DNA from 2 places in the Streptomyces afghaniensis genome. Region 2 is predicted to be linked to the other one. Evidence: riboswitches for the same ligand, from Rfam matches in the RefSeq annotation. Region 2 holds a riboswitch; the other holds the start of a gene.
The links. A riboswitch is a leader RNA that binds a small molecule or an ion and turns the genes downstream of it on or off. The one in region 2 is predicted to bind glycine.

Region 1: linked by a shared signal. The riboswitch ahead of gcvP (aminomethyl-transferring glycine dehydrogenase) and the one ahead of gcvT (glycine cleavage system aminomethyltransferase GcvT) in region 2 are both predicted to bind glycine.

Annotation. Positions count from the first base shown of each region.
Region 1 covers NZ_JBIRGJ010000005.1:7,584-17,698, reverse strand. The annotation lists gene ACH4G3_RS18780 (TOBE domain-containing protein) at 1-24, shown strand, start outside; gene modA (molybdate ABC transporter substrate-binding protein) at 177-980, shown strand; gene ACH4G3_RS18770 (ABC transporter permease) at 977-1,807, shown strand; gene ACH4G3_RS18765 (ABC transporter ATP-binding protein) at 1,848-2,933, shown strand; gene ACH4G3_RS18760 (TOBE domain-containing protein) at 2,960-3,379, shown strand; gene gcvP (aminomethyl-transferring glycine dehydrogenase) at 3,443-6,328, opposite strand; glycine riboswitch at 6,504-6,599, opposite strand; gene ACH4G3_RS18750 (PRC-barrel domain-containing protein) at 6,713-7,087, shown strand; gene ACH4G3_RS18745 (DNA polymerase IV) at 7,006-8,493, opposite strand; gene ACH4G3_RS18740 (MerR family transcriptional regulator) at 8,627-9,310, opposite strand; gene ACH4G3_RS18735 (bifunctional nuclease family protein) at 9,629-10,102, opposite strand.
Region 2 covers NZ_JBIRGJ010000012.1:295,658-305,772, reverse strand. The annotation lists gene ACH4G3_RS39745 (acyl carrier protein) at 1-28, shown strand, start outside; gene ACH4G3_RS39740 (beta-ketoacyl-[acyl-carrier-protein] synthase family protein) at 25-1,248, shown strand; gene ACH4G3_RS39735 (glycoside hydrolase family 25 protein) at 1,256-1,813, opposite strand; gene ACH4G3_RS39730 (L-serine ammonia-lyase) at 2,056-3,423, opposite strand; gene glyA (serine hydroxymethyltransferase) at 3,519-4,781, opposite strand; gene gcvH (glycine cleavage system protein GcvH) at 4,796-5,173, opposite strand; gene gcvT (glycine cleavage system aminomethyltransferase GcvT) at 5,271-6,437, opposite strand; glycine riboswitch at 6,428-6,550, opposite strand; glycine riboswitch at 6,551-6,650, opposite strand; gene ACH4G3_RS39710 (AAA family ATPase) at 6,833-7,501, shown strand; gene ACH4G3_RS39705 (enhanced serine sensitivity protein SseB) at 7,569-8,357, shown strand; gene ACH4G3_RS39700 (enhanced serine sensitivity protein SseB C-terminal domain-containing protein) at 8,495-9,295, shown strand; gene ACH4G3_RS39695 (ABC transporter permease) at 9,649-10,115, shown strand, end outside.

The sequences.
Region 1 (10,115 bases), on a different contig from region 2:
AACGTCCATATCGACCGGGTCTGAGACCCGTAGAAACGCACATACACACCCAGCACCCTGCTGGCCCTGGCTCATGCGAAGCCACAGCAGACTTTCCCCTCGCAGATGCGTCAGTATGATCGACGTATCGGAGGAGCCCTGCGGCTCTTCCCCGCACACCGAGGGAGTCGCCCGAGATGATCCGTTCCGCGCACCGGACCCGCAGGATCCTCCAGGTCGCCGGTGCGTCCGCAGCCGCGCTGCTGACCCTGAGCGCCTGCTCCTCCGCCACAGGTTCGGACAAGGGCTCCTCCCCGGGGAAGCCCTCCGGCACGGTCACCGTCTTCGCCGCCGCCTCCCTGGAGGAGAGCTTCAAGACCCTGGGCAGGACGTTCGAGAAGGAGCACCCGGGCACGAAGGTCACCTTCAACTTCGGCGGCAGCGACACCCTCGCCGCCAGCATCACCAGCGGCGCCCCGGCCGACGTCTTCGCCGCCGCCAGCACCAAGACCATGGCGACCGTGACGGACCGGCACGACGCGGCGGGCACGCCGGTCACCTTCGTCCGCAACCGGCTGGAGATCGCCACGCCGCCGGGCAACCCCGACCGGATCTCCTCCTTGAAGGACCTCACCGAGCCCGGCCTGAAGGTCGTCCTGTGCGACAAGACCGTGCCGTGCGGTGCCGCCGCCCGGAAGGCGCTGGACGCCGCCGGTCTGAAGCTCACTCCCGTCTCGTACGAACAGGACGTCAAGAGCGCCCTGACGAAGGTCGAGCTGAAGGAGGCCGACGCCGCCGTCGTCTACCAGACCGACGTGCGGGCGGCGGGTGACAAGGTGGCGGGCGTGAACTTCCCCGAGTCGGCCCAGGCCGTCAACGACTATCCGATCGCCCTGCTCAAGAACGCCCCCAACCCCGAGACGGCGAAGGCGTTCATCGCGCTGGTCAGGTCCGCGGAGGGTCAGAAGGTGCTCTCCCGGGCCGGGTTCCTCAAGCCGTGACCGGCACCCTGGAGAGCCGCCCCCGCCGCGATCGCCGCCGCGGCCGGACCCGACCGGTGCCGATTCCCCTGCTGGTGCCCGCCCTGCTCGGCCTGGCGTTCCTGCTCCTGCCCCTGATCGCCCTGCTCGTACGGGCGCCCTGGCGCAGCCTCCCCGAGCAGCTGACGAGCGCCGAGGTATGGGAGGCACTCCGGCTGTCGCTCGTCTGCGCCACGGCGGCGACGGGCCTGAGCCTGGTCGTCGGCGTACCCCTTGCCTGGCTGCTGGCCCGCACACGGTTCCCCGGCCGGGGTTTCGTACGGGCCCTGGTGACGCTGCCGTTGGTGCTGCCGCCGGTGGTGGGAGGTGTGGCCCTGCTGCTCGCCTTCGGACGCAACGGCGTCATCGGGCAGTGGCTCGACTCCTGGTTCGGGATCACCCTGCCCTTCACCACGACGGGTGTCGTTCTCGCCGAGACGTTCGTGGCGATGCCGTTCCTCGTCATCAGCGTGGAGGGCACCCTGCGGGCCGCCGACCCGCGCTACGAGGAGGCGGCCACCACCCTGGGCGCCTCCCGCTTCACCGCGTTCCGCCGCGTCACCCTTCCGCTGATCGCGCCGGGCATCGCGGCCGGTGCCGTACTGGCCTGGGCCCGGGCCCTGGGCGAGTTCGGCGCGACGATCACCTTCGCGGGCAACTTCCCGGGCCGCACCCAGACCATGCCGCTGGCGGTCTACCTGGCCCTGCAGAACGACCCGGCGGCGGCGATCGCCCTCAGCCTGGTCCTGCTGGCGGTGTCCATCGCGGTACTGGCGGCCCTGCGCGACCGCTGGATGACGGCGTCGTGATGTCCCCGACCGGCTCCCCGACACCCTGGACGTACTCCCCATGACCGAGACGACCGACCTCGGCGGAGCGCCTCCCGGCCTGCGCCCCGAAGGCCTCGACGCCCACCTCGTCGTCGACCGCGGCACCTTCCGCCTGGACGTCACCCTCACCGCCGCCCCCGGGGACGTCGTCGCCCTGCTCGGCCCCAACGGCGCCGGCAAGACCACCGCCCTGCGCGCCCTTGCCGGGCTCAGCCCTCTCACGTCCGGTCACCTACGGCTGGACGGCACCCCGCTGGACGCCACGCCGCCCGAGTCCCGCCCGGTCGGCGTCGTCTTCCAGGACTACCTGCTGTTCCCGCATCTGACCGCCCTGGACAACGTCGCCTTCGGGCCGCGCTGCCGGGGCGCGAGCAAGGCCGAGGCCCGTGCCCAGGCCGCCGTATGGCTGGACCGTATGGGCCTGGCCGGCCACGCAGGCGCCAAGCCCCGCCGCCTGTCGGGAGGCCAGGCCCAGCGCGTGGCCGTGGCCCGGGCCCTGGCCACCCGGCCCCGGCTGCTGCTCCTGGACGAGCCCCTCGCCGCCCTCGACGCCCGCACCCGTCTGGAGGTGCGCGCCCAGCTCCGGCGGCACCTCGCCGAGTTCGAGGCGGTGGCCGTCCTGGTCACGCACGACCCGCTGGACGCCATGGTGCTGGCCGACCGCCTGGTCGTCGTCGAGCACGGCCAGGTCGTGCAGGAGGGCACGCCCTCCCACATCGCCCGCCACCCCCGCACGGACTACATCGCCCGGCTCGTCGGCCTCAACCTCTACCGGGGACGGGCCGAGGGGCACACCGTCCGGCTCGACACGGGCCCGGCCGTCACGACCACCGAAGAGCTCTCCGGCCCGGCCTTCGTGGCGTTCCCGCCCGGCGCCGTGACGCTGTACCGCGAACGCCCCACCGGCTCCAGCGCCCGCAACCTGTGGCGCTGCGAGGTCGCGGGGCTGGAGACGCACGGCGACCAGATCCGCGCGGACCTCACCGGCGAACTCCCCCTGACCGCCGACCTCACCACGGTCGCCGCGGCCGAACTCGACCTGCATCCGGGCGCCCCGGTATGGGCGACGGTCAAGGCGACGCAGACACACGCATACCCGGCATAAGGAACGCGCCGGGCTACCGTGCACCCATGAGCCTGAGCATCCGCAACCAGCTTCCCGGCACCGTCACCGCCGTCACGCCGGGCGAGGCCATGGCGACGGTCAGGGTCCGCCTCACCGGCGGCCAAGCCCTCACCGCGGCGATCACCCGCGAGGCGGTCGACGACCTCGGCCTCACGCCGGGCACCGCCGTGCGCGCCCTGGTGAAGTCGACGGAGGTGTCGCTGGCCACCGGCCCCGTCGAGGGCCTCTCCATCCGCAACCGGATCCCGGGCACGGTCACGAGCATCGCCACCGGCGACGCGATGGCGTCCGTCCGGGTCACCGTCGAGGGCGGCGAACTGACCGCCGCGATCACCAGGGACGCAGCGGACGATCTCGCCCTGTCGGCCGGGGCCCCCGTCGTCGCCCTGATCAAGTCGACCGAGGTGTCCCTCGCTGCCGAATGAGCTGCCGAATGTGGGGAGGGGCCCCGCGCAGCGGAGCCCCTCCCCACACGACCGATCGGCCCGTCAGTCCTCGTACGCGTCCAGCGGCGGGCAGGAGCAGACCAGGTTCCGGTCACCGAAGGCCTGGTCGATGCGGCGCACCGGCGGCCAGTACTTGTCGGCGACCGCGACACCGGCCGGGAAGACGGCCTCCTCACGGCTGTAGGCGTGCTCCCACTCCCCGGCGAGCGTCCCGGCGGTGTGCGGGGCCCCCCGCAGCGGGTTGTCGTCCGCGGGCCACTCGCCGGAGCCGACCTTCTCGATCTCCCCACGAATGGCGATCATCGCCTCGCAGAACCGGTCCAGCTCGGTCAGATCCTCCGACTCCGTCGGCTCGATCATCAGTGTCCCGGCCACCGGGAACGACATCGTCGGCGCGTGGAAGCCGTAGTCGATCAGCCGCTTGGCGACGTCGTCGACGCTCACCCCGGTCGCCTTGGTCAGCGGCCGCAGGTCGATGATGCACTCGTGCGCGACGAGCCCGCCGGGGCCGGTGTAGAGCACCGGGTAGTGCGGCTCCAGGCGCTTGGCGATGTAGTTGGCGCTGAGCACCGCCACCTGCGTGGCCCGCTTCAGCCCCTCGCCGCCCATGAGCCGGACGTACGCCCAGGAGATCGGCAGGATGCCGGCGGAACCCCACGGCGCCGCGGAGATGGGACCGACCCCCGTCTCCGGGCCCGCCTCGGGCTGGAGCGGGTGGTTCGGCAGGTACGGCGCGAGGTGCTCCCGCACCGCCACCGGACCGACGCCGGGACCGCCGCCGCCGTGCGGGATGCAGAAGGTCTTGTGCAGGTTCAGGTGCGAGACGTCACCGCCGAAGTGCCCCGGCTTGGCGAGCCCCACGAGCGCGTTGAGGTTGGCCCCGTCGACGTAGACCTGCCCGCCCGCCTCGTGCACCTGGGCGCAGATCTCGGAGACGTGCTCCTCGAACACGCCGTGCGTGGACGGGTACGTGATCATCAGCACCGACAGCTCGTCGCGGTACTGCTCGATCTTGGCCCGCAGATCCTCGACGTCGATCTCGCCGTCGTCGGCGGTCTTCACGACGACGACCTTCATGCCCGCCATCACCGCGCTCGCGGCGTTGGTCCCGTGCGCGGACGACGGGATCAGGCACACCGTGCGCTGCTCGTCCCCATTGGCCCGGTGGTACCCGCGTACGGCGAGCAGACCGGCCAGCTCGCCCTGCGACCCGGCGTTCGGCTGGAGGGACAACTTGTCGTACCCGGTGACCTCGGCGAGACGGTCCTCCAGCTCACGGATGAGCGTGAGGTAGCCCCCGGCCTGCTCGGCGGGCGCGAAGGGGTGCAGCTGCCCGAACTCGGGCCAGGTGACCGGCTCCATCTCCGTGGTCGCGTTGAGCTTCATGGTGCAGGAGCCCAGCGGGATCATGCCCCGGTCGAGGGCGTAGTCGCGGTCGGCCAGCCGGCGCAGGTAGCGCAGCATGGCCGTCTCGGAGCGGTGCTGGTGGAAGACGGGGTGCGCCAGGTACTCGTCGGTCCGCAGGAGAGCGTTCGGAAGACCGTCCTCGGTGGCCGCGTCCAGCGCCTCGATGACCCCCTCGACACCGAATGCGGCCCATACGGCACGCAGCTGGGCCCGCGTGGTGGTCTCGTCGCAGGCGATGGACACATGGTCGGCGTCGACGAGTCGCAGGTTGACCCCGTTCTCCCGCGCGGCGGCCACGACGTCGGCGGCCCGGCCCCGGACGCGCACGGTCAGCGTGTCGAAGTAGGACCCGTGCACGACCTCGACCCCGCCGTTGGCGAGCCCGGCGGCGAGCACCGTGGCGTACCGGTGGGTGCGCCGCGCGATGCCCTTGAGGCCCTCCGGCCCGTGGTAGACGGCGTACATGCCGGCCATGACGGCGAGCAGCACCTGGGCGGTGCAGATGTTGCTGGTGGCCTTCTCCCGGCGGATGTGCTGCTCACGCGTCTGGAGCGCCAGCCGGTACGCCTTGTTCCCGTCGGCGTCCACGGACACGCCGACGAGCCGCCCGGGCAGGCTGCGCGCCATCTTGTCCTTGACCGCCATGTAACCGGCGTGCGGACCGCCGAAGCCCATCGGCACACCGAAGCGCTGGGTCGTCCCGACGGCGATGTCCGCGCCGAGCTCACCGGGCGACTTCAGCAGCGTCAGCGCGAGCAGGTCGGCGGCGACGGTGACGAGCGCCCCGAGCTCGTGCGCCTGGTCGATGACCGGCTTGATGTCCCGTACGGCCCCGGAGGCGCCCGGGTACTGGATCAGCACGCCGTTGATCTCGCGCTCGGCGATCTGGGCGGGAATGCCCTCTGCGAGGTCGGCGACGACGACCTCGACGCCGGTCGGCTCGGCCCGGGTCTGGATCACGGCGATGGTCTGCGGCAGCGCGTCCGCGTCGACCAGGAACAGGCCCTTCTTGTTCTTGCCGAGACGCCGTGACAGCGCCATGGCCTCGGCCGCCGCGGTGCCCTCGTCGAGCAGGGAGGCACCGGAGGTCGGCAGTCCGGTGAGGTCGGCGACCATGGTCTGGAAGTTGAGCAGCGCCTCGAGCCGCCCCTGCGAGATCTCCGGCTGGTACGGCGTGTAGGCGGTGTACCAGGCGGGGTTCTCCATGACGTTGCGCATGATGACCGGCGGGGTGAACGTGCCGTAGTACCCGAGTCCGATCATGGAGCCGAGGACCTGGTTGCGGTCGGCGAGGGAGCGCAGCTCGGCGATCACCTCGGCCTCGCTGCGGGCGCCCGGCAGGTCCAGTGCCTCGGCGCTCTTGATCACGGCCGGGACCGCTGCGGCCGTGAGCTCGTCCAGCGAGCCGTAGCCGACCTGCGCGAGCATCTTGGCGCGGGCCTCGTGGTCGGGGCCGATGTGGCGCTGCTCGAAGGGAACTGCCTCTTCGAGCTCGGAGAGCGGAATGCGGTGGGCGGTCATTACGGAGGCCTCCTGGTCGACACGACCTTCGAGGGGCACCACGGCACGGGTACCCGGACGGCCTCCCCCTCTGTCATCTCGACCTGAGAGCTTCACCGGATCGCCCGAAGGCCTCCGGCTTTCACCGTCGGTGAGAGCGGAAGCCGTCGACACCCGCCCTGCTTTCCAGAGTGACCTCGTCCGTGCGGTACGTGAGCCTGAGAGATTCCGGGGAGGATTTGCTCCTTCGGCGCCTCCGATGATGTCTGGAGGACTCTCCCGCACGGGGTCAGCAGCCGCTGCCAGCGTACCAGCGCGGCCAACGCACGAACCTTCGAGTGGCCACCTCTGCGATTGTGCCGTTTTGTTGTGCTTACGGATGAGTTGCGACCATGTGGAGGGCCCGTGCGAACCGATATCGATCCGCGCAACCTGATCGGCCGCAAGGCGTTCGACCGCAACGGAACCAGGATCGGCACGATCGACGAGGTCTACCTCGACGACGCCACCGGCGAGCCGGAGTGGGCGGCGATACGGACCGGCCTGTTCAGCAGGGACGCGTTCGTCCCCCTGGAGCCCAGTGAACTGATCGACGGCGCCCTCCACGTGCCCTTCGACCGCGCCCTGATCAAGGACGCCCCCGACTTCGGCGTGGGCCGCCACCTCTCCCCGGAACAGGAACTCCAGCTCTACCACCACTACGGCCTCGACGTCGCCGCGCCTCCCCCGCTCCCGGACCGCGATTTCGGCAAGCTGGCGGGCACGGACGAGACGGCCTGAAGCCCACCGGCGCCGCCGGCCACTCCGCGAACTGCTGCGGGGTCGCCGGCCCGTACGCCCGCTTCCGGTCCCGTTAAGACCAGGGGCAATGGATCCGCCGGCTCCAGGTCCGGGTCGTCGACCCGGAAGGTCCGCACCCGCCCGGGCTCCGAGCCGGGCGTCTCGAACCGCACGGTGACCCGCCCCAGACCGCTGCCCTGCACCCACCCGTGCCCGAACACGGCGTGCCGTACGTCGTGCCCGGCGGGCCACCGCCGTTCGGCGAGCGCCGGCTGCTCCTCGGCCGGCGCCACGGCGTCCACCTCGACGGGCCCCTCCGCCTCCGTCCTTTCCCCCGCCGCCTGCGCGAAGAGATCCTCCTGCGTGTAGTCGGCGAGCCCGCTGACGCCCACCCCGAGCAGCCGCACACCGCCCGTCGTGTCGACCGAGTCCAGCAGTCTGGCCGCCGCCTCGCGGATCACCCCGGGATCGTCGGTCGGCCCGCGCAGCGTCTCGGAGCGGGTGAGCGTCGAGAAGTCGTACCGCCGCACCTTGAGCACGATGGTCCGCCCGGACAGCCCGGCCCCGCGCAGCCGCCGCACACACCGGTCGGCCAGTCGCTGCACCTCGAGACCGACCCGCACCCGGTCGTGGATGTCCACGTCGTAGGTGTCCTCGACCGACACCGACTTCGTCTCCCGCTCCGCCACGACAGGCCGGTCGTCCCGCGCCAGCGCCATGGCGTAGAGCCCGTGCCCGTGCGACTTTCCCAGCAGCCGGACCATCTCGTCCTCGCCCGCCTCGACGATCTCCTCGATCGTGGTGATCCCGGCCCGTCGCAGATGGTCGCCCGTCGCCGGCCCGACCCCCGGCAGCGTCCGCACCGACATCGGCCCGAGCATCGCCCGCTCGGACCCCGGCTCGATCACCACCAGTCCGTCCGGCTTGGCCTGCTCCGAGGCGATCTTCGCGAGCATCTTGGAGGCGGCGAGCCCGACCGATCCCGTGAGTCCGGTGACGGCCCGTATGTCCGCGCGCAGCTGTGCCCCCACCAGCCGCGCCGACTGCTCGTCCCAGGCGGCTCCCCCGGCTTCCAGGTCCACGAACGCCTCGTCCAGGCTCAGCGGCTCCACCAGCGGCGACAACGCCCGCAGCAGCTCCATCACCCGCTCGCTGATCGCCTTGTAGAACCCGAAGCGCGGCACGAGATACGCGGCGTTGGGCGCGAGCCGCCGGGCCTGCCCCATCGGCATCGCCGAATGCACTCCGAAGACCCTGGCCTCGTACGACGCCGTGGCCACGACGCCCCGCGGCCCGAGCCCGCCCACGACGACGGCCTTCCCGCGCAGACTCGGCTTGGACGCCTGCTCCACCGAGGCGAAGAAGGCGTCCATATCAAGATGCAGAATCGTGGGCGCGGTTCTCACATCTCCGATGCTGCCCTACGCCACTGACAACGCCCGGGACAACCGCCCTCACACCCCGATAGAAACCGCTTGCAGTGCGGCACGGAAAGCTGCCGCCCGCAACAGCCCCATGGCCACCGCGCTGCCGGACGGCTCAGACGGCCCGGTTCCGCCGACGCGCCAGCTCGTCCGCCGGGTTGGGCCCGACCAGGGTCTCGCCGGTGTCGATCCGTTCCCCGTGCAGCTGGGACAGCGCGCTCTCGACATCCCGCCACACCACGCCCACGGCGATCCCGAAGATGCCCTGGCCCCCTTGGAGCAGCGCGTGGACCTCGTCCGGCGAGGTGCACTCGTAGACCGTCGCCCCGTCACTCATCAGCGTCATCCGCTCCAGGTCGCTGAAACCGCGTTCCCTGAGGTGCTGGACGGCCGTTCGGATGTTCTGGAGCGACACACCGGTGTCGAGGAACCGCTTGACGATCTTCAGGACGACGACGTCCCGGAAGCTGTACAGCCGCTGTGTCCCCGACCCGTGGGCGGGGCGCACACTCGGCTCGACGAGGCCGGTGCGGGCCCAGTAGTCGAGCTGCCGGTAGGTGATACCGGCGGCCGCGCAGGCCGTGGGGCCGCGATAGCCGATCTGCTCGGACGCCATGGACGTCGTCCCTCCGCTGCTCGGCACGGCCGTCGGTCGCTGCGGAACGTGATCAGCCACGCCGCCGGGCTGGGGACACCCCCCGCTCGGGCGGAGCCGTGAGCCCGGGGGAGGGTACGGACCGCTCACCCTGAGACTGCGCTCGGGGCCGCCCCCAGCCGTACCGTCGCCGCTGCTTCTCACGCCGACCTCCGTCCTTGACCTGCCTTCTCGACGGTAGGCAGTCACCCGGGGTGCGTCAACGATCGCCACACTCGCCACGCCGAGTGATAATCACCCTAAGAGTGGTTTCCCGTGCCCCACCGCGGGGAAAGGCTAGCCGAATGCCTCCGATGCGGGCCGCGTGACGCTCTCACGCGCCTCCGGCACATGCGGGCAATTCACCCGTCACACATACGGCGGGCGACCCTGCCGCGGACCACATCGTCCGCCGGGCCGCCCCACACACGCCTACTGGCCTCTGGCACTCGCCGCCATCCGGCTCTCACCGGTGTCCGGAGCTCACTGGCTGCTGCTGCCGAAGTCCTCCGGGGAGATCTGGTCGAGGAACTCGCGGAACTTCTCCACCTCGTCCTCCTGCTCGTCCGGGATCGCGATACCGGCGTCGTCGAGCACCGTGTCACTGCCGTAGATCGGCGTCCCGGTGCGCAGGGCCAGCGCTATGGCGTCGGACGGGCGGGCGCTCACCTCGACGCCGCTGGCGAAGACCAGCTCCGCGTAGAAGACGCCCTCGCGCAGGTCCGTGATGCGCACTTCCGTGAGTTCCTGGCCGACGGCCTCCAGCACGTCCTTGAACAGGTCGTGGGTCAGCGGTCGCGCAGGAGCCATGCCCTGCTGGGCGAAGGCGATCGCCGTCGCCTCCCCCGGTCCGATCCAGATGGGGAGGTAGCGATCGCCTCCCACTTCACGCAGCAGCACGATCGGTTGGTTGGAGGGCATTTCCACCCGGACACCTACGACATCGAGCTCGTTCACACAGCAACCCTAG
Region 2 (10,115 bases):
CACCGTGCCTGAGGAAGCAGACGTGTGAGCGGATCCCGGACCGTCGTCACCGGCATCGGACTGGCCACCGCGGGCGGTGTCGGAGCCGACGCAACCTGGCGACGGCTGTGCGAGGGGAGACCGACGGCGACCACTGACGACCGGCTCGCCGGCCTGCCGGTGGACTTCAGCTGCCGGGTCCCGGACGACGACCTCGCCGCCGCTCTGGGGCGCGGTCTGCGCTGGCGCACCGACCGCTTCATCCACCTGGCCGTCGCCGCCGCACGGGAAGCCGTCCGGGACTCCGGCCTGGAGCCCACGGACTGGGAAGGTGACCGAGTCGGTGTCGTCATCGGGGTGGGCAGCAGCAGCCGCGACACCGACCTGCGCGTTGCCGCGTGCATGACCTCAGGTCAGTATCAGAAGATCTCGCCGACCACGGTCCCGCGGGCCTTGCCCAACATGGCCGCCGGTGAGATCGCGGCAGATCTGGGCGCGAAAGGGCCGGGCCTCGGCGTCAGCACCGCCTGTGCCTCCGGCGCGACCGCCATCGGCATCGGAAGGCAGCTCCTGCAGAGCGGCATGTGCGACATCGCCGTGGTCGGCGGCGCGGAGAGTGCCTGCGGCCCACTGTCCAGCATGAGCTTCTGGCGGCTGGGCGCGTTGTCGACCCGCTGCCATGATCCGCTGGGCGCCTCGCGGCCCTTCGACGCGGAACGAGACGGGTTCGTCCTGGCAGAAGGCGCCGGCGTCCTCGTACTCGAGCGCGCGGAACACGCCCGTGCCCGCAGGGTCAGGCCGAAAGCCGTCCTGTCCGGATTCGGGGCCACCAGCGATGCCCACCACTCCACCACTCCCCACCCGGAGGGGGAGGGAGCCGTACGCGCGGTGCACGACGCGCTGCGGCAGGCCGATCTGGCGCCCGCCGACATCGACCACGTCAACGCCCATGCCACGTCGACGCCACTGAACGACCGCATGGAAGCCGCGGTGCTGCACCGCGTCTTCGCCCAGCCGCCGCTCGTCACCGCCACCAAGAGCATCCTCGGCCACTCGCTGGGCGCCGCAGGCGCCGTCGAAGCCGCCGTGTGCGTCCTGACCCTCCACCACCAGACCGTTCACCCAGTCGCCAACCTCGACGTCCCCGAAGCCGGCATCGACCTCGACATCGTCACCAAGGTCGCCCGGCCCTGCCGGATCGACACGGCCCTGAGCACATCGTTCGGCTTCGGCGGACACAATGCCGCCCTCGTCTTCCAGACCCCCTGACAGGCGATCAGGCGTCCTCCGCCCACTTCCGCAGTGCCGCCTTGCTCGCGAAGTCGGCCACGTTCTTGTCCAGCGGGTCGTCCGTGTACTGGTGGAAGCGCCACTTCGCCTTGATGCGGGGCTTGCCCGCGCTGACATAGTCGGCGATCCACAGGCCGTCGCCCGCGTAGGAGGTGGTGTCGATGTTGAGCCAGAAGTTGCGGTTGGCGTAGAGAACGACCTGGTTGTTCGGCCGGAGATCCTTCAGCTTCCGGATGAACAGGTCCTTCTCCGCGTTGCTCGCGTGCGTCCCGTCGCTGGTCGTCTCCCAGTCGACGGCGAGGATGTCGCCCGGCCGGTCCGGGGCCTTGGCGAGGAAGTACTCGGCCTGGGCGGTGAGGTTGCCGGGCCACAGGAAGTGGTAGAAGCCGACGACCAGACCGGCGTCGCGGGCCCGCTTCGTCTGGGCGGCGAGTCTGGGGTTGACGTAGGAACGACCCTCTGTCGCCTTGACGAAGACGAAGGACAGGCCGTCGGTGTCGTAGGAGGAGGACTGGTAGGCGCTCACGTCGATGCCGCGCAGCATGGGGGGCTCCCTGAAGTGCTGGTGGGGGAAGGGGAGTTGTGCTCACCACCATGACACGGCCTCTCCCGGACTGACGTGGAAATGTCAACTTCGGCGGCCCACGGGGGATGCGTCGCTGTGACCGGTGACGTCTGATCCGACCGCATGACGGACGCTCGAAAGCGCTTGCCCAAGCCCCGCGCACCGCTCCGGCGGCCGCGGCATGGCGCCGGTCACCGGGACACCGGTCCGGAGGGTCCTTCTCAGCACTCGATGATGTTGACCGCCAGCCCGCCCCGCGCCGTCTCCTTGTACTTCACCGACATGTCCGCGCCGGTGTCCTTCATCGTCTTGATGACCTTGTCCAGGGACACCTTGTGGGAGCCGTCGCCGCGCATCGCCATGCGCGCGGCCGTGACGGCCTTCACCGCGGCCATGCCGTTGCGCTCGATGCACGGGATCTGGACCAGGCCGCCGACCGGGTCGCAGGTCAGGCCGAGGTTGTGTTCCATGCCGATCTCGGCGGCGTTCTCGACCTGTTCCGGCGAGCCGCCGAGGACCTCGGCCAGCGCGCCCGCCGCCATGGAGCAGGCGGAGCCGACCTCGCCCTGGCAGCCGACCTCGGCGCCGGAGATGGACGCGTTCTCCTTGAAGAGCATGCCGATCGCGCCCGCGGCGAGCAGGAAGCGGACCACGCCCTCCTCGTCGGCGCCCGGCACGAAGTTGACGTAGTAGTGCAGGACCGCGGGGATGATGCCGGCCGCGCCGTTCGTCGGTGCGGTGACGACCCGGCCCCCGGCCGCGTTCTCCTCGTTGACCGCCATCGCGTAGAGGGTGATCCACTCCATGGCGAGCGCCTTCGGGTCGCCCTCGGAGCGCAGCTTGCGGGCGGTGTTCGCGGCCCGGCGGCGTACCTTGAGACCGCCCGGCAGGATGCCCTCGCGGGACATGCCGCGCGCCACGCACGCCTGCATGACCCGCCAGATCTCCAGCAGGCCCTCGCGGATCTCCTCCTCGGTGCGCCAGGCCCGCTCGTTCTCCAGCATCAGCGCCGAGATGGACAGGCCGGTCTCCTGGGCCATGCGCAGCAGCTCGTCGCCCGTGCGGAAGGGGTACTTCAGCACGGTGTCGTCGAGCTTGATGCGGTCCGCGCCGACCGCGTCCTCGTCGACGACGAAGCCGCCGCCGACCGAGTAGTACGTCTTCGTCAGCAGCTCCGCGCCCGAGGCGTCGTACGCCCAGAGGGTCATGCCGTTGGCGTGGTACGGCAGGGCCTTGCGGCGGTGCAGGACCATGTCGTCGTCGTAGGAGAACGCGATCTCGCGCTCGCCCAGCAGGTTCAGCCGGCCGCCAGCCTTGATGGTCTCCACCCGTTCGTCGGCCGTCTCCACGTCCACCGTGCGCGGCGAGTCGCCCTGCAGGCCGAGCAGCACCGCCTTCGGCGTGCCGTGGCCGTGGCCGGTGGCGCCGAGCGAGCCGTAGAGCTCCGCGCGGACCTTGGCGGTCGGGGCCAGCAGCTCCTCGTTGCGCAGCCGCCGGGCGAACATCCCGGCCGCGCGCATCGGCCCGACGGTGTGGGAGCTGGACGGGCCGATGCCGATCGAGAACAGGTCGAAGACCGAGATGGCCACGGGGACTCCTGACTACGGGGGTGGTGCAAGGGGTGGTGCAGGGGGACAGGGCGCCCCGCCCCACGCGGAACGGGGCGCCCTGAAAGGTTTCTTCGTTATGTGCGCGAACCCGGGTAGAGCGGGTGCCTGCCGGCCAGGGCCTTCACCCGGGCCTTGAGGGCCTCCGCGTCGTACGACGGCTTCAGCGCCTCGGCGATGACGTCCGCGACCTCCGTGAAGTCCTCGGCCGTGAAGCCCCGGGTGGCCAGGGCCGGTGTGCCGATCCGCAGACCGGACGTCACCATCGGCGGGCGCGGGTCGTCCGGGATCGCGTTCCGGTTGACCGTGATGCCCACCTCGTGGAGGCGGTCCTCGGCCTGCCGGCCGTCCAGCTCCGAGTGGCGCAGGTCGACCAGGACCAGGTGCACGTCCGTGCCGCCGGACAGGACGTCCACACCCACGGCCCGGACGTCGTCCTTCACCAGACGCTCGGCCAGGATGCGGGCACCCTCCAGCGTACGGCGCTGGCGCTCCTTGAAGTCCTCCGAGGCCGCGACCTTGAACGCGACCGCCTTGGCGGCGATCACGTGCTCCAGCGGACCGCCCTGCTGACCGGGGAAGACAGCGGAGTTGATCTTCTTGGCGAGTTCGGCCGTGGAGAGGATCACACCGCCGCGCGGGCCGCCCAGCGTCTTGTGGGTGGTCGTGGTGACCACGTGCGCGTGCGGCACCGGGTTCGGGTGCAGCCCCGCCGCGACGAGCCCGGCGAAGTGGGCCATGTCGACCATCAGGTACGCGCCGACCTCGTCCGCGATCCTGCGGAACTCCGCGAAGTCCAGCTGCCGCGGGTACGCCGACCAGCCGGCCACGATCAGCTTCGGCTTGGACTCCTTGGCGAGCCGCTCCACCTCGGCCATGTCGACCCGGCCGTCCTCGCCCACGTGGTAGGCGACGACGTCGTAGAGCTTGCCGGAGAAGTTGATCTTCATGCCGTGGGTCAGGTGCCCGCCGTGCGCGAGGTTCAGACCCATGATGGTGTCGCCCGGCTTGAGCAGCGCGAACATCGCGGCGGCGTTGGCCTGGGCGCCCGAGTGCGGCTGCACGTTCGCGTGCTCGGCGCCGAACAGCTCCTTGACGCGGTCGATCGCGATCTGCTCGACCACGTCGACGTGCTCGCAGCCGCCGTAGTAGCGGCGGCCCGGGTAGCCCTCGGCGTACTTGTTGGTCAGGACCGAGCCCTGCGCCTCCATGACCGCGACCGGAGCGAAGTTCTCCGAGGCGATCATCTCGAGCGTGGACTGCTGCCGGTGCAGCTCGGCGTCGACCGCGGCGGCCACGGCCGGGTCGAGCTCGTGCAGGGGGGTGTTCAGGACGGACATACGGCTACGACTCCTCAGCCGGCGGAGAACGCGGTGTACTCGTCGGCGGAGAGCAGGTCGCCCGGCTCCTCGGCGACCCGCACCTTGAACAGCCAGCCGCCCTCGAAGGGGGCCGAGTTCACCAGCGACGGGTCGTTCACGACGTCCTCGTTGACCTCGGTGACCTCACCGGAGACGGGGGAGTAGAGGTCGGACACCGACTTGGTCGACTCCAGTTCGCCGCAGGTCTCGCCCGCGGACACGGTGTCACCGACCTCGGGGAGCTGGACGAAGACCACGTCGCCGAGCGCGTTGGCCGCGTGCTCCGTGATGCCGACCGTCGAGACGCCGTCCTCGGCGGCCGACAGCCACTCGTGCTCCTTGCTGTAACGCAGCTGCTGGGGGTTGCTCATGGCCTGGATTCTCCTGTACGCGCGGGAGTGCTGATGAAGGGGACTGCTGGTGAGCGCGATGTGCCGGGGACCGCCGGTGCGGCCCGACGGCCAGTGTCTACTTCTGGCGCTTGTAGAACGGCAGCGCCACGACCTCGTACGGTTCGTGACTGCCCCGGATGTCCACGGCCACGCCGGGCGTGCCGGGGGCGGCGTGCGCAGCGTCGACGTAGGCCATCGCGATCGGCTTGCCGAGCGTGGGGGAGGGGGCGCCGGAGGTGACCTCGCCGATCACCTCGCCGCCGGCGACCACCGCGTACCCGGCGCGCGGGACCCGGCGGCCCTCGGCGACGAGTCCGACGAGGACGCGCGGCTCGTGGTTCGCGTCCTCCGCGGCCTCACGCAGGGCCGCGCGGCCCACGAAGTCGCCCTCCTTGTCGAACTTCACGACCCGCCCGAGCCCGGCATCGAAGGGCGTCAGCTCCCGCGAGAGCTCGTGCCCGTACAGCGGCATGCCCGCCTCCAGGCGCAGCGTGTCGCGGCAGGACAGCCCACACGGGACCAGCCCGGCACCCTCGCCCGCCTTGGTCAGCGCCTGCCACAGTTCGACCGCGTGCTCCGGCTTCACGAACAGCTCGAAGCCGTCCTCGCCGGTGTAGCCGGTGCGGGCGATCAGGGCCGGGACGCCCGCGACCGTGCCGGGCAGCCCGGCGTAGTACTTCAGCCCGTCGAGGTCGGCGTCGGTGAGGGACTTCAGGATCCCCGGCGACTCCGGGCCCTGTACGGCGATCAGCGCGTAGGCGTCCCGGTCGTCGCGCACCTCGGCGTCGAAGCCGGCGGCGCGCTCGGTCAGCGCGTCCAGGACCACCTGGGCGTTGGAGGCGTTGGCGACGACCATGTACTCGGTCTCGGCGAGCCGGTAGACGATCAGGTCGTCGAGGATGCCGCCGTCGGCCCGGCAGATCATGGTGTAGCGGGCGCGGCCCGGCTTCACGCCGCCGATGTTGCCCACCAGGGCGAAGTCGAGCAGGGCGGCGGCCTGCGGACCGCTGACGGTGATCTCGCCCATGTGCGAGAGGTCGAAGAGCCCGGCCTTCGTGCGCACGGCGTTGTGCTCGTCGCGCTCGGAGCCGTAGCGCAGGGGCATGTCCCAGCCGGCGAAGTCGGTCATCGTCGCGCCGAGCGAACGATGCAGGGCATCGAGCGCGGTGTGACGGAGTTCTCCTGTACTGCTCACAGTCGGTCGTCTCCCAGGGCAATGACGGGCGAGGTCGTTCCTCCCCATCTGTCATCGGAACCTGAGAGGTTCGCCATGACCACACGGGACACGGCTTGCACCTTGGGTGGAGCCGCACCCGTCGTCTCGACGACAGGAAACGGCCCGCTTTTCAGATGTGCCTCGCCCGCGCGGTAACGGGGCCTGAGAGATTCAAGGGAGGGACTTGCTCCTTCGGCGCCCCAGCGTCAGCGGTGCTGGGGACTCTCCCGCGCGGATTCAAACGGCCGGTATGCAGTTGGCGCGCACATCATTGCACGCATCGTCGCGCGGCGGCAGGGGCACCACCTGTAGCAGGGCTGTTGCGGGAAGAGGACTAAAACCAGAGACATCGGGCATTACCTTCTCTTTACACTCGGCGGGGATGGGACTGAAGTACCTGGCCCCAGGGGAGGACGATCACGGTGAACAGGACCACCGCGTACGCCACGACATCGGGCGTCGCGCTGCCCGGGCAGCCGGCCGCTCCGGCACGGGCGGCCTGCGGCCCGCTGCCGGTGCCGGTCGTCCGCGATCTGCGCGAGCGCGAGGGCCGAGGCCCGCACGCGCTGCTCTTCGGCCCCCGCGACCTCGTCGTGGTCACGGGCCTGCCCGGCAGTGGCAAGTCCACGCTGATGCGGCGCACCGTGCCCGGCCGGCGCATCGACTCCCAGGACACCCGCGACCGCTGGGACAGCCGCATGCCGCGCTTCCTGCCGTACGGGGTCTACCGCCCGCTCGTCCGCCTCGCCCACTACGCCGGGCTGCGCCGCGCCCTGCGCGGCGGCGAGGGCGTCGTCGTGCACGACTGCGGCACCCAGGCCTGGGTCCGCCGCTGGCTGGCCCGCGAGGCCCGCCGCCGGGGCGGCACCCTGCATCTGCTCATGCTCGACGTCACGCCCGAGGAGGCCCTGGCCGGCCAGCGCGACCGCGGCCGGGGGGTCTCGCGGTACGCGTTCCTGCGCCACCGCGCGGCGGCCAACCGCCTGCTGCGCTCCGTGGAGCGGGGCGAACTGCCCGCGGGCTGCGGCTCGGCGATCCTCGTCGACCGGGACGCGGCGGGCACCCTGCGCCGGATCGGCTTCACGGGCTGACCGCCGAGGGCCGATGAGCCGCTAGCCTTTTGAGCCACAGCAGTGGTTCCAGGCAGGCGGTAGGCAGATGGACTTCCCGGCGGACTTCTCCGCGGACTTCCCGGCGCACACGCAGACCCACCCGCACGGCGGATGGCCCGGCAACGAACTGGAGGAGGTGCTCTCGGCCTCCCTCGGCGCCGGGCCGTCGGCCGGCGGGCGGATCGTCGAGGTGCTCGGCCGGAGTTTCGTCTGGATCCCCCTGCCGAACGGCGGCGGCCCGCAGAGCGGTCCCCTCGACCTGCCCGGCATCGAGATCGAGGGCCAGGCGTACGTCCCGGTGTTCAGCTCCGAGGAGCAGTTCCGCCAGGTCGTCGGCTCCCACATGTCGTACACGATCGCGCCCGCCGTGGAGTTCGCCCGCGGCCTGCCCCCGCACGCCGGGATAGCCGTCAACCCGGGCGGTGTGGTCGGCATCCCGCTCCCGCCGCCCGCCGTGGCCGAGCTGTGCCGGGCCGGCCGGACCCCCTTGGACGGCCCCGCGAGCGGCGGCCGGGTCCGCCTCTTCGAGCCCGACTGGCAGGACGACCCGGTGGACTTCCTCGCCGCCGCCTCCGCCGAGTTCGAGGCCGTCGGCGTCGTCCTCACCGCCCGCCGTTGCCTCGCCGAGATCGAGACGGCCGACCCGGTGATGTTCGTGGGCGTCGAACTCTCCCAGTGGGAGGGCGACCTGCGGGCCCTCCCCCTGGAGGCTCTGTCCCGAGCCGTGACCCGGTGCCCGGCCCCCTGGCAGGTCAACCTGGTCCTCCTGGACGTGGCGGAGGACCCGGTGGGCACCTGGATGAGGGACCGGGTCCGGCCCTTTTACCAGCGGTAGGTCAGGTTCCCCAGGGCGCGGGGAACCGCGCGACCAGCAACAGACGGGCCGCACCCGCCGGACGAGGGCAAGTCCGGAGTCGGTGGGCGGGCTTAAGCTAGGTCACGGTCGAGGCGTTGTACGAAGGGGCGGTAAAGGTGAGCGCGAGCGGCACGGCCGCGGCCGGACAGGTCGAGCACATGCTGCGCCAGGTCACGCCCGGGCGTTACGACGCCTACGAGGCACTCCTGCGCGCGCTCGCGACCCCGCACACCGGCCAGATCTGGATGCTCCTCTGGCACGGCCAGGCGGGCTCCCCCGACGCCCAGTACGGGAACATGGAGGTCGACGGCTGCGGCTACGCCCCCTGTGTGACCTCCGCCCAGGAGCTCTCGGCCAGCGGCTGGAACCGCAGTTACGAGGTGGTCGACGGAGTCGACGTCGCCCGCGCCCTCTACCCCGACCACTACGGCCTCTGGCTCAACCCGCACGCCCCCGGCGGCGGCGTCGGCATCCCCTGGCTCGACCTGCGCCGGATCGCCACGGGCCTGGACCGCCAGCCGGCCGGCCCGCTGCGGCTGTCCGAACCGGCCATCGAGCTCCCGCAGTTCTACGCCCTGCTCGCGCAGAACGCCCACCGCACCCCGGCCGTCCGCTCGCTGCGCCGGGCCTGGGTGCAGCCCGCGCTGGGCGCGCCGTACCTCGCCATCGGACTGGATGTGTACGACACCTCGCCGCCGGCCGTGGATTCCGTGCGCGCGATGATGCAGCAGTCCCTCGGTGCCGTACCGGACGGGCTGCCCGTCTCGACCGTGGCCATGTCCGACGAGCACGACCCGGTCGCCATGTGGCTGCGCGCGAGCGCCCGCCCCTTCTACGACCGCGAGGCCCACGCCACCGCCCCCGTCCAGGCCCCGGCCTCGGGCTACGGCTACCCCCCGGTCCAGGGCCGGTACTGACCCATCCGGCGGGCCGCCCGCAGGCCGGCCGACGGTCCCTGTTTCCCCACCTTCGAACGCGACGGGCTCTCAGCTCTTCGCGCGTAGATGGGATTGAAAAAGGCGGCTTTGCCCTAATATGCCCCTGTCTCAGCGCGTCCGACCGCCGTTACCCACTGTCCGGATAACGGAACCCCGCAGACAGCATCACGTTTACGCATCCTTTCACCGCCAAGTCTGGCAACAGATCGCCAAAGCGTTGAAGACTCCCCGCAAGACACGGGCCGGGTCGGTCGCGTGTACGAGACAAACAAACCGCTACAGCGGCAGCCAGGGGCTCGGCGATCGCCGGCCCGAGAGGGGTCAATCGCACCGTGACCGCACCGATCGAGACCACCGGGGCGGAAGCCGGAGCACAGCCCGAGGCCGTGCTCTCCGGGGTCAAGAAGAGCCAGATCGAAGGGCGCTCGCTCACTCAGATCGCCTGGATGCGCTTCAAGCGGGACAAGGTGGCGATGGCGGGAGGCGTCGTCGTCATCCTGCTCACGCTGATGGCGGTGCTCTCCAAGCCGATCCAATGGATCTTCAACCTCGATCCCAACAAGTTCAACCAGGACCTCATCGACCCCGCGCTGCTCGCCCCCAAGGGCGGCTGGGGAGGCATGAGCTGGGACCACCCGCTCGGCGTGGACCCCCAGTACGGCCGGGACATGCTCGCCCGCATCATCGACGGTTCCTGGGTCTCCCTCCTGGTCGCGGGCGGCGCCACGCTGCTGTCCGTGTGCATCGGCACTGTGCTCGGTGTCATCGCCGGGTACTACGGCGGCTGGATCGACAGCGT